Krasilnikovia cinnamomea: one gene and its partner. The protein of the gene in region 2 interacts with the protein of the main gene of each other region in a pairwise test. Links are inferred from orthologs where the notes say so. Each region holds a gene or a part of one and is shown on either strand. Other genes may lie near its edges.

The links. Proteins that work in one complex are often made in the same cells at the same time.
Region 1: the proteins of uvrA (region 2) and uvrB interact in binary tests that used the Escherichia coli proteins (3 or more experiments, as listed by UniProt). The link is inferred for Krasilnikovia cinnamomea from one-to-one orthologs.

The regions. Positions count from the first base shown.
Region 1 is NZ_SHKY01000001.1:5,343,076-5,350,155, forward strand. Bases 2,487-5,381 are described here. They hold uvrB (excinuclease ABC subunit UvrB), read left to right. Parts: upstream 2,487-2,815; coding sequence 2,816-4,948; downstream 4,949-5,381. Other genes in these bases: EV385_RS24465 (antibiotic biosynthesis monooxygenase family protein), read right to left, coding at 4,994-5,296. Also shown: rpsA (30S ribosomal protein S1), read left to right, coding at 1-1,167; coaE (dephospho-CoA kinase), read left to right, coding at 1,290-2,483; EV385_RS24470 (TerC family protein), read left to right, coding at 5,660-6,655; translational GTPase TypA, read right to left, coding at 6,698-7,080. UniProt on the Escherichia coli protein: The UvrABC repair system catalyzes the recognition and processing of DNA lesions. A damage recognition complex composed of 2 UvrA and 2 UvrB subunits scans DNA for abnormalities.
Region 2 is NZ_SHKY01000001.1:2,724,936-2,732,250, forward strand. What follows is about bases 1,443-4,572. They hold uvrA (excinuclease ABC subunit UvrA), read right to left. Parts: upstream 4,177-4,572; coding sequence 1,708-4,176; downstream 1,443-1,707. Other genes in these bases: EV385_RS12245 (DUF8189 domain-containing protein), read right to left, coding at 4,373-4,572. In the rest of the region: EV385_RS12220 (7-carboxy-7-deazaguanine synthase QueE), read right to left, coding at 1-119; EV385_RS12225 (6-pyruvoyl trahydropterin synthase family protein), read right to left, coding at 97-540; more of EV385_RS12245, read right to left, coding at 4,573-5,317; EV385_RS12250 (AfsR/SARP family transcriptional regulator), read left to right, coding at 5,635-7,315. UniProt on the Escherichia coli protein: The UvrABC repair system catalyzes the recognition and processing of DNA lesions. UvrA is an ATPase and a DNA-binding protein. A damage recognition complex composed of 2 UvrA and 2 UvrB subunits scans DNA for abnormalities.

The sequences.
Region 1 (7,080 bases), 2.6 Mb from region 2 along the record:
CGCGCCTGGGGCACCATCGAGAAGATCAAGGAGGACGACGGCGTCGTGCGCGGCTCCGTCATCGAGGTCGTCAAGGGCGGCCTCATCCTCGACATCGGCCTGCGTGGCTTCCTGCCCGCCTCCCTGGTCGAGATGCGCCGGGTGCGCGACCTGCAGCCGTATGTGGGTCGTGAGCTCGAGGCGAAGATCATCGAGCTGGACAAGAACCGCAACAACGTGGTCCTGTCCCGCCGCGCGTGGCTCGAGCAGACCCAGTCCGAGGTCCGCACCGAGTTCCTCAACAAGCTGCAGAAGGGCCAGGTCCGCAAGGGCGTCGTGTCCTCCATCGTCAACTTCGGCGCCTTCGTCGACCTGGGCGGTGTGGACGGCCTGGTGCACGTCTCCGAGCTCTCCTGGAAGCACATCGACCACCCGTCCGAGGTTGTCGAGGTCGGCCAGGAGGTCGAGGTCGAGGTGCTCGACGTCGACCTGGACCGCGAGCGCGTCTCGCTGTCGCTGAAGGCGACCCAGGAAGACCCGTGGCGCCAGTTCGCCCGGACCCACGCGATCAACCAGATCGTGCCGGGCAAGGTCACCAAGCTGGTTCCGTTCGGTGCGTTCGTCCGCGTCGACGACGGCATCGAGGGCCTGGTGCACATCTCCGAGCTGGCCGAGCGGCACGTCGAGCTGCCCGAGCAGGTCGTCCAGGTGGGCTCCGACGTCATGGTCAAGGTCATCGACATCGACCTGGAGCGGCGCCGGATCTCGCTGTCGCTCAAGCAGGCCAACGAGGGCTTCGTCGAGGGCGAGGAGCACTTCGACCCGACCCTCTACGGCATGGCCGCGACGTACGACGCCGAGGGCAACTACATCTACCCGGAGGGCTTCGACCCGGAGACCGGGGAGTGGCTCGAAGGCTTCGACAAGCAGCGCGAGACGTGGGAGAAGCAGTACGCGGACGCCCGCGAGCGCTGGGAGGCCCACACCAAGCAGGTGCAGACGTCCCGCGAGGCCGAGGCCGAGGCCGCGCTCAACCCGGCGCCCTCGGGCGGCGGCGCGAGCGGTCCGTCGTCGGCCACCTCGAGCTCGCCCGCCCCGGCGCGCGCCGCGGAGGAGCCGGCCGGCACGCTGGCCACCGACGAGGCCCTCGCCGCGCTGCGGGAGAAGCTCGCCGGCGGCAAGAGCTGACCCGGTCAGCCTGACCACGAAGGCCCGTCCGCGATTCGTCGCGGGCGGGCCTTCGCCGTTCCACCGCCCGTTCCCCGGCCCGGCTGTGCGACGCCGATCTCGGGGCGCACTAGGCTGACCGCGTGTTGATGGTCGGGCTCACGGGTGGCATCGGTGCGGGCAAGAGTGCGGTCGCCGGGGCGCTCGTCGACCGGGGCGCCGTCCTCATCGACGCGGACCAGCTGGCCCGGGAGGTCGTGGCCGCGGGCACGACCGGGTTCGCCGAGGTCGTCGAGGCGTTCGGTGCGACGGTCGTCGGTCCCGATGGACAGCTCGACCGGCCCGCGCTGGGGGCGCGGGTGTTCGGCGACGAGGCGGCCCGCCGCCGGCTGGAGAGCATCATCCACCCCCGGGTACGCGCCCGCACCGCGGAGCTTGCCGCCCACGCCCCCGCCGACGCCATCGTCGTCAACGACGTGCCATTGCTCGTCGAGACCGGTCTCGCCCCGTCGTACCACCTGGTCATCGTCGTCGAGGCCGACGCGGAGACCCGGGTCGCGCGGCTGGTCGGGCAGCGTCGCATGACCCGCGAGGAAGCCACCGCCCGGATCGCCGCGCAGGCGGACGACGCCCGGCGCCGCGCCGCCGCGGACATCGTGATCGACAACGAGGCCGGACTCGCCGAGCTCGATGCCCGGGTCGACGCGCTGTGGCACGCGCGGCTGCGCCCGTACGAGGAAAATCTGCGGGCCGGGCGCGCGGCGCCCGGGCAGGCCGAGCCGCGCGTCGTCGCGCCCGACCCCGCCTGGCCCGCGCAGGCCGAGCGCGGCATCGCGCGGATCCGGCACGCGTTGCGGAGCCGGCTCGGCCGCGACGCGGACGTCACCCACATCGGTTCCACCGCGGTGCCGGGGCTGCCAGCCAAGGATCTGATCGACCTCATGCTGGCGGTCGAGACGCTGGCGGAGGCCGACGCGCTGGCCGACTCGCTGGCCGCGGCGGGACTGCCCCGCCGGCCGGGGGAGTGGGCCGACAACGCCCGCGGCATCCCGGGCGAGACCTGGCCCAAGCGGCTGCACGGCAGCGCCGACCCGGACCGGCCGGTCAACCTGCACGTCCGGGTGGCGGGTTCGCCGGGCTGGCGGTTCGCGCTGCTGATGCGCGACCACCTGCGCGCGGTGCCGCAGGCCCGGGACGAGTACGCGGAGGCCAAGCGGAACTGGACGCGCGAGCATCCGGACGTGGGGAGTTACGCCGAGGCGAAGGAGCCGTGGTTCGACGCCGAGGCCTGGGCGGCCAACGACTGGGCGGAACGAACCGGCTGGCAGCCCGGCTGAGCCCAGCCGTCGGAGGATGAGCGGCCCGGAACGGCAGAGGGCGCTCGCGGCGGCCGGTCAGCGTGATACGCGACCACCCGTAGGTGCGCTCGCCGGCCTCGGCCGGGGCTGCAACCTCGGTGCCGACGCGAGCGGGCCGTTGACGGGCCCGGCCGGTCGGGCGGCCGCCGCGAGCGGCCTACCGGACCAGGCTAGGGGAGCCGCGCAAGCACCCACAATGCCCACGGCCGGGGCTGAATTGGCACCCTCCGAACACGCCCGGCGCGTGCGGGGCACGGCGGAGGTCGGCGGGACCCGCGAAGTTGTCGGACCCCCGTCGTACCGTTGGCGTCATGGCGCTCGACATCCCTCGACTCGACGGCCGCTTCCAGGTCGTCAGCGACTATCAGCCCGCCGGGGACCAGCCGGCTGCCATCGACGAGCTGGAGCGCCGGGTGCGCGGCGGCGACCGGAACGTGGTACTGCTCGGCGCGACCGGCACGGGCAAGAGCGCGACCACGGCCTGGCTCATCGAGCGGCTGCAGCGGCCCGCCCTCGTGCTGGCTCCCAACAAGACCCTCTGCGCCCAGCTGGCCAAGGAGTTCCGCGAGCTGCTGCCGCACAACGCGGTCGAGTATTTCGTGAGCTACTACGACTACTACCAGCCCGAGGCGTACATCCCGCAGACCGACACCTACATCGAGAAGGACTCCTCGATCAACGAGGAGGTCGAGCGGCTGCGCCACTCGGCGACGATGTCGCTGCTGACCCGCCGCGACACGGTGGTCGTCGCCACGGTCAGCGCCATCTACGGCCTGGGCACCCCGCAGGAGTATCTCGACCGCAGCGTGACCGTGCGCGTCGGGGCGGAGATCGACCGCGACCAGTTGCTGCGCCGCCTCGTGGAAATCCAGTATTCGCGCAACGACATGGCGTTCCAGCGGGGCACGTTCCGGGTCCGGGGCGACACCCTGGAGATCATCCCGGCGTACGAGGAGCTCGCGGTGCGCGTCGAGCTGTTCGGTGACGAGGTGGAGAAGCTCTACTACCTGCACCCGCTGACCGGCGACATCGTCCGCGAGGTCGACCAGTTGATCATCTTCCCGGCGTCGCACTACGTGGCGGGCCCGGAGCGGATGGAGCGGGCGATCCGCGCCATCGAGGGTGAGCTGGAGGAGCGGCTCGCCGAGCTGGACCGGCAGGGCAAGCTGCTGGAGGCGCAGCGCCTGCGGATGCGCACCACCTACGACCTGGAGATGATGCGCCAGGTCGGCTTCTGCAACGGCATCGAGAACTACTCCATGCACATGGACGGCCGGACGTACGGCGAGCCGTCCTACACCCTGCTGGACTACTTCCCGGACGACTACGTCACGGTCATCGACGAGTCGCACGTGACGATCCCGCAGATCGGCGGCATGTACGAGGGCGACGCCTCCCGCAAGCGCATCCTCATCGAGCACGGTTTCCGGCTGCCCAGCGCCGCGGACAACCGGCCGTTGCGCTTCGACGAGTTCCTGGAGCGGGTCGGGCAGATGGTGTTCCTGTCCGCCACGCCGGGCCCGTGGGAGCTGCAGCAGTCCGCGGGGGAGTACGTCGAGCAGGTCATCCGGCCGACCGGCCTGGTCGATCCGCAGGTGGTGGTCAAACCGACCAAGGGCCAGATCGACGACCTCATGCACGAGATCAGGGAGCGTACGGACCGCGACGAGCGGGTCCTGGTCACCACGCTGACCAAGAAGATGGCTGAGGACCTCACCGACTACCTGCTGGAGAACGGCATCCGGGTGCGGTATCTGCACTCGGAGGTCGACACCCTGCGCCGGGTGGAACTGCTCAAGGAGCTGCGCAAGGGCGACTACGACGTGCTGGTCGGCATCAACCTGCTGCGCGAGGGCCTCGACCTGCCCGAGGTGTCCCTGGTCGCCATCCTGGACGCCGACAAGGAGGGCTTTCTGCGCAGCGGCCGCTCGCTGATCCAGACGATCGGCCGGGCGGCCCGCAACGTCTCCGGCGAGGTCCACATGTACGCCGACAAGATGACGCCGTCGATGCGCGACGCGATCGAGGAGACGGACCGCCGCCGGGCCAAGCAGATCGCCCACAACGAGGCCAACGGCATCAGCCCCGAACCGCTGCGCAAGAAGATCCACGACATCCTCGACGACATCTACCGGGAGGCCGAGGACACCGACACGGCGCTCGGCGGGCACGGCCCCGGCGGGCATGTCGTCGGCGGTGGCGGGCGGCAGATGTCCCGGGGCAAGGGTCCGGTGCCGGAGACGCGGTCCAAGGCACGCGGAGCGTCCCAGCCCGCCCGCGAGGGCATGGCCCGCGCCGAGCTGGCCCAGCTCATCCAGGATCTCAACGAGCAGATGCTGGCCGCCGCGCGCGAGCTGCAGTTCGAGCTGGCGGCCCGGATCCGGGACGAGATGGCCGAGCTGAAGAAGGAGCTGCGGGGCATGGACGTGGCGGGCGTGCGCTGATACCGCCACACCGCCCGGCGAGTCGTCAGCGCCGGGCGGGCCGGCTCAGGTGACGTCCGGCGTGACGTCGGTGAAGTGCTCGACGACGGGCGGGTTGGCAAAGTGCTTGCCGATGAGGGCACGCCACTGGTCGAAGCGTTCAGTGCGCCGGAAGTTCTCCTCGTGGGCGGCGACGCTGTCCCACTCGACCAGCAGTACGAACCGTGACGGTGACTCGATCCCGCGCGTCATGCGTACGAAGCGGCAGCCCGGGGTGCCCGCGAGCACCGGGTGCCCCTGCCGGTAGTCGGCGACGAACGCGTCCTCGTGGCCGGGCAGGACGTCGATGAGGGCGACTTCGAGAACCATGGTCGACACCCTAGACGACGATGATCACGCTATCCTCCTAGGATGCTCCACCGGCGGTGGTGCGGATCACGCGTGGTGATGCCGACTTGTCCGCGAATAGGCAATTAGCGAAAGAGAGCCTTCACACCCTTTCCGTGGCGGTGTGCAGAAACGGGCTCCCGTGGGCGAGAATGATGGGCGTAGGAGGGGAGTATTCCCCCGCGCCGGCGTCGTCAACACGGTCTCTGCCCCCAAGGCGGACCCGGTGCCGGTGGTCGCGTCCCCCCGAAGGGCGTGGCGGAAGAGACCTCCGACAGTCGCACGTCGCTGCGCTCCGTCGAACCGACGGCGTGGCGACGCATCGTGTCTGCCGGAGGTTTAGCTTTGAACGTTTCTGCCTGGGCGTGGATCGTCACCCTGGTCGCGCTGGCCGCAGTTCTCGCCGTAGACCTGCTGATCGTGGGCCGACGCCCACATGAGCCGAGTATGCGCGAGGCGGGCGGCTGGGTCACCCTGTATATCGGTCTTGCCCTGCTGTTCGGCCTCGGCGTGTGGGCCTGGTTCGGCGCCCGGTACGCGGGCGAGTTCTACACCGGCTGGCTGACCGAGTACAGCCTGTCGGTCGACAACCTCTTCGTCTTCGTGCTGATCATGGCCCGGTTCGCGGTGCCCCGGCAGTTCCAGCAGAAGGTACTGCTCATCGGCATCGTGCTGGCTTTGCTCATGCGTGGCGCCTTCATCGCCGCCGGAGCCGCGCTGATCGCACAGTTCTCGTGGATCTTCTACCTCTTCGGTGCGTTCCTGGTCTACACGGCGATCACGCTGGTCCGGCAGGGCGAGAACGACGAGGACGACTTCAAGGAGAACGTCCTCATCCGCTGGGCCAAGCGCGCCTTCCCGGTGTCGAGCTCGTACGACAGCGGGCGCATGACGATGATCGCCACCACTGGCCAGCGGATGTTCACGCCGATGCTGATCGTGATGATCGCGATCGGGACCACCGATCTGATCTTCGCCCTGGACTCGATCCCGGCGATCTTCGGCATCACCAAGGAGCCGTACCTGGTCTTCACCGCGAACGTGTTCGCGCTGATGGGCCTGCGCCAGCTGTACTTCCTGCTCGGCGGCCTGCTGCAGCGGCTGGTCTACCTCAACATCGGGCTCGCGGTGGTGCTGGGCTTCATCGGCGTCAAGCTGGTCCTCGAGGCGCTGCACACCAACCAGGTGCCGTTCATCAACGGCGGGCAAGGGGTGCCGTGGGCGCCCGAGATCCCAATCTGGCTGTCGCTGCTGGCCATCATCGGCACCCTGGCCGTGGCCACGGTCGCCAGCCTGGCCAAGTCGTCGCGCGACCGCCGCAAGGAACTGATCAACGCGTAGGCGCGGCGGGGTGCGGGCGCGTACGCCCGCACCCCGCCGGCGTCACTGCTGGTGCTTGCGGCGGGCCGCAGCCCGGCCGCGGGTCTGCTGATCGAGCACCACCTTGCGGATGCGCACCGCGGCGGGCGTCACCTCGACGCATTCGTCCTCGCGGCAGAACTCGAGGGCCTGCTCCAGCGACAGCTTGCGCGGCGGGATCAGCTTCTCGGTCTCGTCCGCGGTCGACGAGCGCATGTTGGTGAGCTTCTTCTCCTTGGTGATGTTGACGTCCATGTCGTCCTGGCGGCTGTTCTCGCCGACGATCATGCCCTCGTACACCTCGACGGTCGGCTCGACGAAGAGCTGGCCGCGTTCCTGCAGGTTGGTCATCGCGAACGCGGTGACCACGCCGGCCCGGTCGGCGACCAGCGAGCCGTTCTGGCGGG
Region 2 (7,315 bases):
GTTCGGACGAACAGGGCGGGTCGGCCGACGCTCGCGCCTTCCCCCTGCACGGTGTAGAAGATCTCCGGCCCTCCGTCGAGGACAGCTAGGTTCAGTTCAGACTTGGTCGTTACCATCATTTCCCCGCACCGTGACATACACCGTGTTGTCCGGACCTTTGTATCCCTCGGCAAGGGCGACAGTGATGCTCGTACACGGGACTTGCCTGGTATGAAGAACGCCGCTGATGAGCTCTACGATGAACAGGGCAATGTTTTCCGCGGTCGCCTCTTTGGCGTTCGCGCCGTAATGGTCGTCGAACACCTCGTTGACGTATCGGTGATCGAGTCTCCCACCGATCGCGTCCTTCAGCTCCTTGAAGTCGATCGTCATCCCATGGCGGGAATTGTCGATTACCTCCACCCTGATCAGTGCATGGTAGGTGTGCCCGTGCAAACGTGCGCACTTCTTGCTGACCAGATCAACCGAATCCGGAAGCTGATGCGCCGCATCGAAGAAGACCGGTGTTGCGAGTTCGAACATCTGCCGGATACTTGCCATCGGCCCTCCCTTGCGCCGTACCGTCACCGGCGGCGAGAGAAACCCGCGCCAGCATTGATCATGCCATCCATGGAACTGCAACTGCGCAGACAGTATCTGTTCTTCCGGGACAGATCATGATTCGATGATCTGGAAGCCGGAAGATCAGAACGGGATTGTTTGAGGCGAATCGCCTGCAATGCATGTCGACGCGCAGCCATAAGTCGGATCGGCGTGACTGCGCCGATCGGAAACCTATGTCGCATAGCGTGTGGGGACGACACTGCACCCGCCTCAACGCGAGGCTAGGCGCATACGCACCGTATGCTCGGTAGTCGACGGGCGTCAAGGTGGCTGGTATGCCAAGGTATTCTCCGGCGTCGCAGCCAACAAGATGATCGCCTCATGCGCACGTCATCGGGTCGGGCCGAGGGTCAAGTTCTAGCCATTAGCCCGGGTGATTCACGGTGATCATCGTTTGGCGGGTCCGATCGGCGTGTGAATAGACGAAAGCGCCGCTCTGGCAGGGGAAACTTGTGATTGCGACATCTACAGGTTTCGCTGCCAGGGAGGCACTTCCGGCGTGCAATCTGCGGCGTGGTCGAAGGAACTGCGGGTCACCGCGGACGGGACTGGTGTGGTGTCGCATGTCGGCACGGCGTTGCTGCGGATGCTCGTGGACGGGGCCGGGCTGACCGGCGCCCTGTCCGCTGCGCTGGCCCGGACCGGCGTGTTCCCGGTTCATGACCGGGGCCGGGTTCTGGTCGATTTGGCCGTGATGATCGCCGACGGCGGTAAACGATCTGCGACATCGACGTGCTGCGCCACCAGGGCGAGGTGCTCGGGCCGGTCGCCTCGAACACCACCGTGTGGTGGGCTCTGGACGAGATCGGCCCTGCCCAGCTACGCCGGATCGCGGTGGCGAGGGCGACCGCCGCCGACCACCTGGGGCCCGATCGGAGGGGTGCGTGTAGCGATCCAGCGTGGTCGAGATCTGCTCATGTCCCATGACGCGGGCGAAGTCGTTCAACGGCATGCCATCCGACACGAGCCACCTGGCGTACGAGTGGACGTATCCGTGGTAGGCGAGCAGCGCAGCGTGCTCGGCGGCGCCGCCCAGCTGCGCCCACGGATCATCGAGGCGATCGAGCACGGCATGAAGCGCTGACGGCCGGGGAGGTCGCCCGCTCAGGAGCGTTCGAGGCGGCGCGCCAGATAGCGCCCGGTCGCGCTGTCCCCTGCCTCGGCGATCGTGGCGGGAGGGCCGGTCGCGACGATCCGGCCGCCCGCGTCCCCACCGCCCGGGCCGAGGTCGATGACCCAGTCTGCGCCGGCGATCGTGTCCAGGTCGTGCTCGACCAGGACGACGGTGTTGCCGGCGTCGACGAGCCGGTGCAGTTGCCGCAGCAGCAGCGCGATGTCCGCGGGGTGCAGCCCCGCGGTCGGCTCGTCAAGCAGGTAGAGCGCGTGGCCGCGGCGGGCCCGCTGCAACTCGGTGGCGAGCTTGATGCGCTGGGCCTCGCCACCGCTGAGCTCGGTCGCCGGCTGGCCCAGCCGCAGGTAGCCCAGCCCCACTTCCCGGAGCGTCTCGAGGCTCCGGGAGGCGGCCGGGACGTCGGCGAGGAACTTGGCGGCGTCGTCGACGGACATCGCCAGCACGTCGGCGATGTTCTTGCCGCGGTAGGTCACCTCCAGCGTCTCCGCTTGGTACCGCGCGCCGTGGCAGGCCGGGCACGGCGCGTACGTCCCGGGCAGGAACAGCAGTTCGACCGCGACGAATCCCTCGCCCTGGCAGGTCTCGCACCGCCCCTCCGCGACGTTGAAGGAGAACCGCCCGGCCGCGGATCCGCGCGCCTGCGCCTCGTCCGTCGCCGCGTACAGTTTGCGCACCGCGTCGAACATCCCGGTGTAGGTGGCCAGATTGGACCGGGGCGTGCGGCCGATGGGCCGCTGGTCGACCCGGACCAGCCGGTCGAACGAGTCGAGCCCCGCCGCGTCGCGCACGTCGATGTCGAGCTCCGCCTCGTCGGGCTCGTCGCTCGCCAGCCCGAGGTGGCCGCGCACGACCTCGGCGAGCACCTGCGTGACCAGCGTCGACTTTCCGGAACCGGACACCCCGGTCACCGCGGTCAGCACCCGCAGCGGCACGTCGACGGACACGCCGTGCAGGTTGTGGCGGGAGACGCCGCGCAGGTGCAGCCACCCCTGGGGCGTACGCGGGCGATGGTCGAGCGGCTCGGCACGGCCGAAGAGGTACCGGCTGGTGGCCGACTCCTCGACCTGTTCGAGGCCGGGGACCGGACCGCTGTACAGCACACGTCCGCCGCTCTCGCCCGCGCCGGGGCCGATGTCGACCACCCAGTCCGCCCGCCGGACCACGTCCATGTCGTGCTCCACGACGAACAGCGAGTTGCCCGCCGCCTTCAGCCGGTCCAGCACGTCCAGCAGCGGCTCCGCGTCGGCCGGGTGCAGGCCCACGGAGGGCTCGTCGAGCACGTAGACGACCCCGAACAGCCCTGAACGCAACTGGGTGGCGATACGCAGGCGCTGCGCCTCGCCGGGCGACAGCGTCGTCGAGCGGCGCCCGAGGCTGAGGTACCCCAGGCCGAGGCCGAGCAGCACCTCGACGCGCGCGACCAGGTCGGCACAGAGCCGCACCGCGACCTCGGTCGTCTCCCCGGACCGTGCGGTGGGCGTGGCAGCCCCGGCCCCGGACAACCCCGCGGCGGGCCGCAGGAGCGCCACGACGGCGGTGAGGGGCATCGCGTTGACGTCGGCGATGGTGCGGCCGGCGAAGGTCACCGCGAGCGCCTCCGGGCGCAGGCCGCTGCCGTGGCACACCGGGCAGGGCACGCTCCGGACGAACCGCATCGCCCGCTCGCGCATCCGGTCGCTCTTGGAGTCGGCGAGCACGTGCATAACGTGCCGACGGGCGCTCCAGAACTTCCCGTAGTAGCCGCTGTCGATGCGGTCAGGCTCGGGCGCGACGAGGACGGACGGCTGCTCGTCGGTGTAGAGCAGCCAGTCCCGGTCCTTCTTCCTGAGCTTGCGCCACGGTCTGTCGATGTCGATCCCCAGGCCGCTCACGACGCTGCGCAGGTTGGCGCCCTGCCAGGCGCCCGGCCAGGCCGCGATGGCGCCGTCGCGGATGCTCAGCGACGGGTCCGGGACGAGCAGGTCCTCGGCGACGTCGTGCACGACGCCCAGTCCGTGACACCGTGGGCAGGCGCCGGCCGCGGTGTTGGGGGAGAACGCCTCGGCCTCCAGCCGCGGTGCGTCCGGCGGGTAGGTCCCGGCGCGCGAGTAGAGCATCCGCAGCAGGTTGGACAGCGTGGTGATGGTGCCGACCGTCGACCGCGAACTGGGTGCCCCGCGACGTTGTTGCAGGGCCACGGCCGGGGGCAGGCCGGTGATTTCCTGTACGTGCGGCGCACCGACTTGCTGCAGCAGCCGGCGGGCGTACGGCGCGACGGACTCGAAGTACCGGCGCTGCGCCTCGGCGTAGAGGGTGCCGAAGGCCAGCGAGGACTTGCCCGAACCGGAGACGCCGGTGAAGGCGACCATGGCATCGCGGGGAACGTTGACGTCGACGTTCCGGAGGTTGTTCTCGGCGGCACCCCGGACCCGCACGAAATGGTCGTTAGCGTCATTTTTCACCAGGTCTGCTTACCCTGTTCCGCGGCGCCGAATCATCGCGTCAGCCCTGCTGGATCAGCCAGGCCCCGCCGATCCCGCCAAGCGCGGCCAGCAGGAACAGCACAGCGAGCGGACGACGGTCACGCCCGGCGCCGTACCCGGACGTGACCCGCCGCGATGGTCACGACGTGCTGTGGTTCCTAGCCTTCGGGGATCGTCACGGTACAAATGAGCAGGTCCTGAACAGTCCGAACTGCGCTCCCGGGGGGAGGTTGGTTGAGGCCACGGTCCAGCCGCCGAAGGCGTTGGCCGTCGCCTCGGGGTTGTTCGCCGACGTGAACGCCTGGATCTGGTCGACGACGATCCAGCCCGACCAGGTCGCGCCGCCGTCGAAGGACGAGTTGCGCCAGATGGGACGGCTGCCTGTACGGTCTTCACCACCTCGGACGAACGCCACCAGCTCGCCCGAGCTGGTCACCGCGGCTCCCGGTTCGGAGACCGCGCCGTTCGGCGGTGCCCCCAGGGGGTAGTACGAGCCCCACGACGAGCCGTTGTACGAAATTCCGTACACTTTGGAGTCGAGTCCCCGCACGAATACGTCGATCCCCGGCCCGCGCTTCACCGCCACCGGATCGACTGCGAACCGGCCACCGAGTCCGACCCAGCCGCTCCAGGTGGACCCGATCCGCTCCACGTAGTAGAGGTCGTTGGCTTGGCCGCGGGTGAACACGCCGACGTGTCCCGGCCCGGTGGAGACGGCGATCGGGGAGGACGTGAGCACGCCGCCGAGACTGGTGTGCGGCCCCCAGACGCCATTCACGTACTCCAGGTACCACAGCTGCTTGTTGGTGCCCCGATAGAAGGCGATGAGGTGCCCGGGCCGGGTCGACACCAGCTCCGGGTTCCAGGTCAGCACGCCGCCAAGGTTCTGCCAGCCGGTTGAGGCGCCGTTGTCGAACTGCATGACGTACAGCGCCTCGTCGCCACCTCGCACGGCGACCGCCGAGTGTCCCGCCCCCCAGGAGGTTGCCACCGGTTCGGAGCGTGCGAAACCGCCCAGGTTCTGGAGGTTGTTCAGGGCGGACGTCCGCGGGTCGATCTCAAAGCGGACGACGTTGCTGCCTGAGCCAGTTTTGTAGTGTTCGACTGACCCGTTCGGCATCGCAACCAACGCGGGGTCCTTCTGATCGGCTCCCCCGACCTCTCGACAGCTGAGGTTCGGGGCTGCGGTCGCGGTGCCTGGGGCCAGCAGGGTGGCGAGTAGCCCCACGACCACGGGCAAGATCGTTCTTTTGGTACGCACATCTCCTCCTTGTCGACGGCGATGGCGACGATCGGTGAAGGCCGTACCCGGTCGCCACTTCCGAGGTGGAGCCTGACCCCCCAGGGCAGTCAGAAATGTTGCGGATGTGTTGTGGTCACCGAGATGCCGGCTCTACGGTGCACTGTTCCGCGGACTGGGCAGGAACGGGTGGCGACGTGGATTTCCGGGTCTTGGGGCCGATCCGCCTGCACACGGCCGGCGGGTCCATCGGGTTCGGCGAGCCGCGGCGGCAGGCGGTGCTCGCCGTGCTGCTGTTCGAGGCGGGCCGCACAGTCGATGTCGACGTGCTGGTGGACCGGGTCTGGGGCGAGTCCCCGCCCAGGCAGGTCCGCCGCTCGTTGCAGGCCCACATCACCCGGATCCGGCGCGCGCTCGAGCAGGCCGACCCCGGCAGCACGTACGTGGCCCGGGAAGCGGGCGGATACCGCCTGGTGGTCCGGCCCGAGCAGGTCGACGTGCACCGGTTCCGAAACGCGCTTCGCAACCACCCCACCGACGCCGCCACGCTGCGGTCCGCGCTCTCCCTCTGGTACGGCGAACCACTGGCCGGTTTGCGCGGGCACTGGGTGGAACGAACCCGGCGCACCTTGCGCGAAGAGCACGCGGCCGCCGTCGTGGCGTGGGCCGAAGCCGAGATCCGGGGTGGTGGTGCGGCGTCCACCATCACCCAGCTGACCGAACTCACCGACGAGTATCCATTACGGGAGACCGCCGCCGCGGCGTTGATGCGCGCCCTCTATGCCGTCGACCGTGGTGCCGACGCGCTCGCCCAGTATGAGCGGACGCGCCGGGTGTTACGCGAGGAACTCGGTGCGGATCCCGGCCCCGAACTCGCAGCCGTGCACGGGGCGATACTGCGCCACGACCCACGGCTGACGGCCACGGTCCGCGCCGCCGTTCCCGCACAGTTGCCCGCCGACATCACCGCGTTCACCGGCCGGGCTGAGGAGCTGGCCGAACTGGACCGGCTCACCGGCCGAACCGGCGACGAGCCGGTAGTCATCGGCGTCACCGGCACGGCCGGGTCGGGCAAGACGGCCACGGTCGTGCACTGGTGTCACCGGGAACGGAGCCGGTTTCCGGACGGGCAGCTGTATCTGGATCTGTGCGGGTACGACCCGGGCGAGCCGCTGCCGCCCACCGAGGCGCTGGCCATGCTCTTGACAGCGTTGCTACCCGCCGGCGCGAAGATTCCGCTGCGGCCGGAGGAACGCGCCGCCCGGTTCCGCACGGAGGTCTCCGCGCGCCGGATGCTGGTCGTGCTGGACAACGCGGCGACCGTCGAGCAGGTCCGCCCGTTACTTCCGGGCACCTCCACCTGTGTCGTGATGGTGACCAGCCGTGACTCGCTGGCTGGTCTGGTGGCCCTGCACGGCGCGCACCGCGTGCAACTGGACCGGCTGCCGGCCGCCGACTCGGTCGCCCTGCTGGGCCGCCTGATCGGTGACCGGGTGACCGCCGCGCCGGAGGCCGCCGCGGCACTCGCGGAGCGGTGTGTGCGGTTGCCGCTGACCCTGCGCCTGGCCGCCGAGCACGCGGTGTCCCGGCCGACCACGTCGCTGGCCCGCCTGGTCGACGAGCTGCAGGCGGCCCAGCGCGCACTCGACCTGCTCAGCGGTGGCGACGACCAGCGGGCCGCCGTGCGGGTGGTGTTCTCCTGGTCGCTGCGGCGATTGAGCCCCGCGGCCCGACGCTCCTTCGCCGCACTCGGCCGCCATCCGGCACCGCTGTTCGACGCGTACGCCCTGGCCGCGCTCGCCGGCTGCCCGCTCGACGAGGCCCGGCGCCAGCTGGACGTCCTCGTCCGCGCCCACCTGATCCACCCCGCCGGCGCCG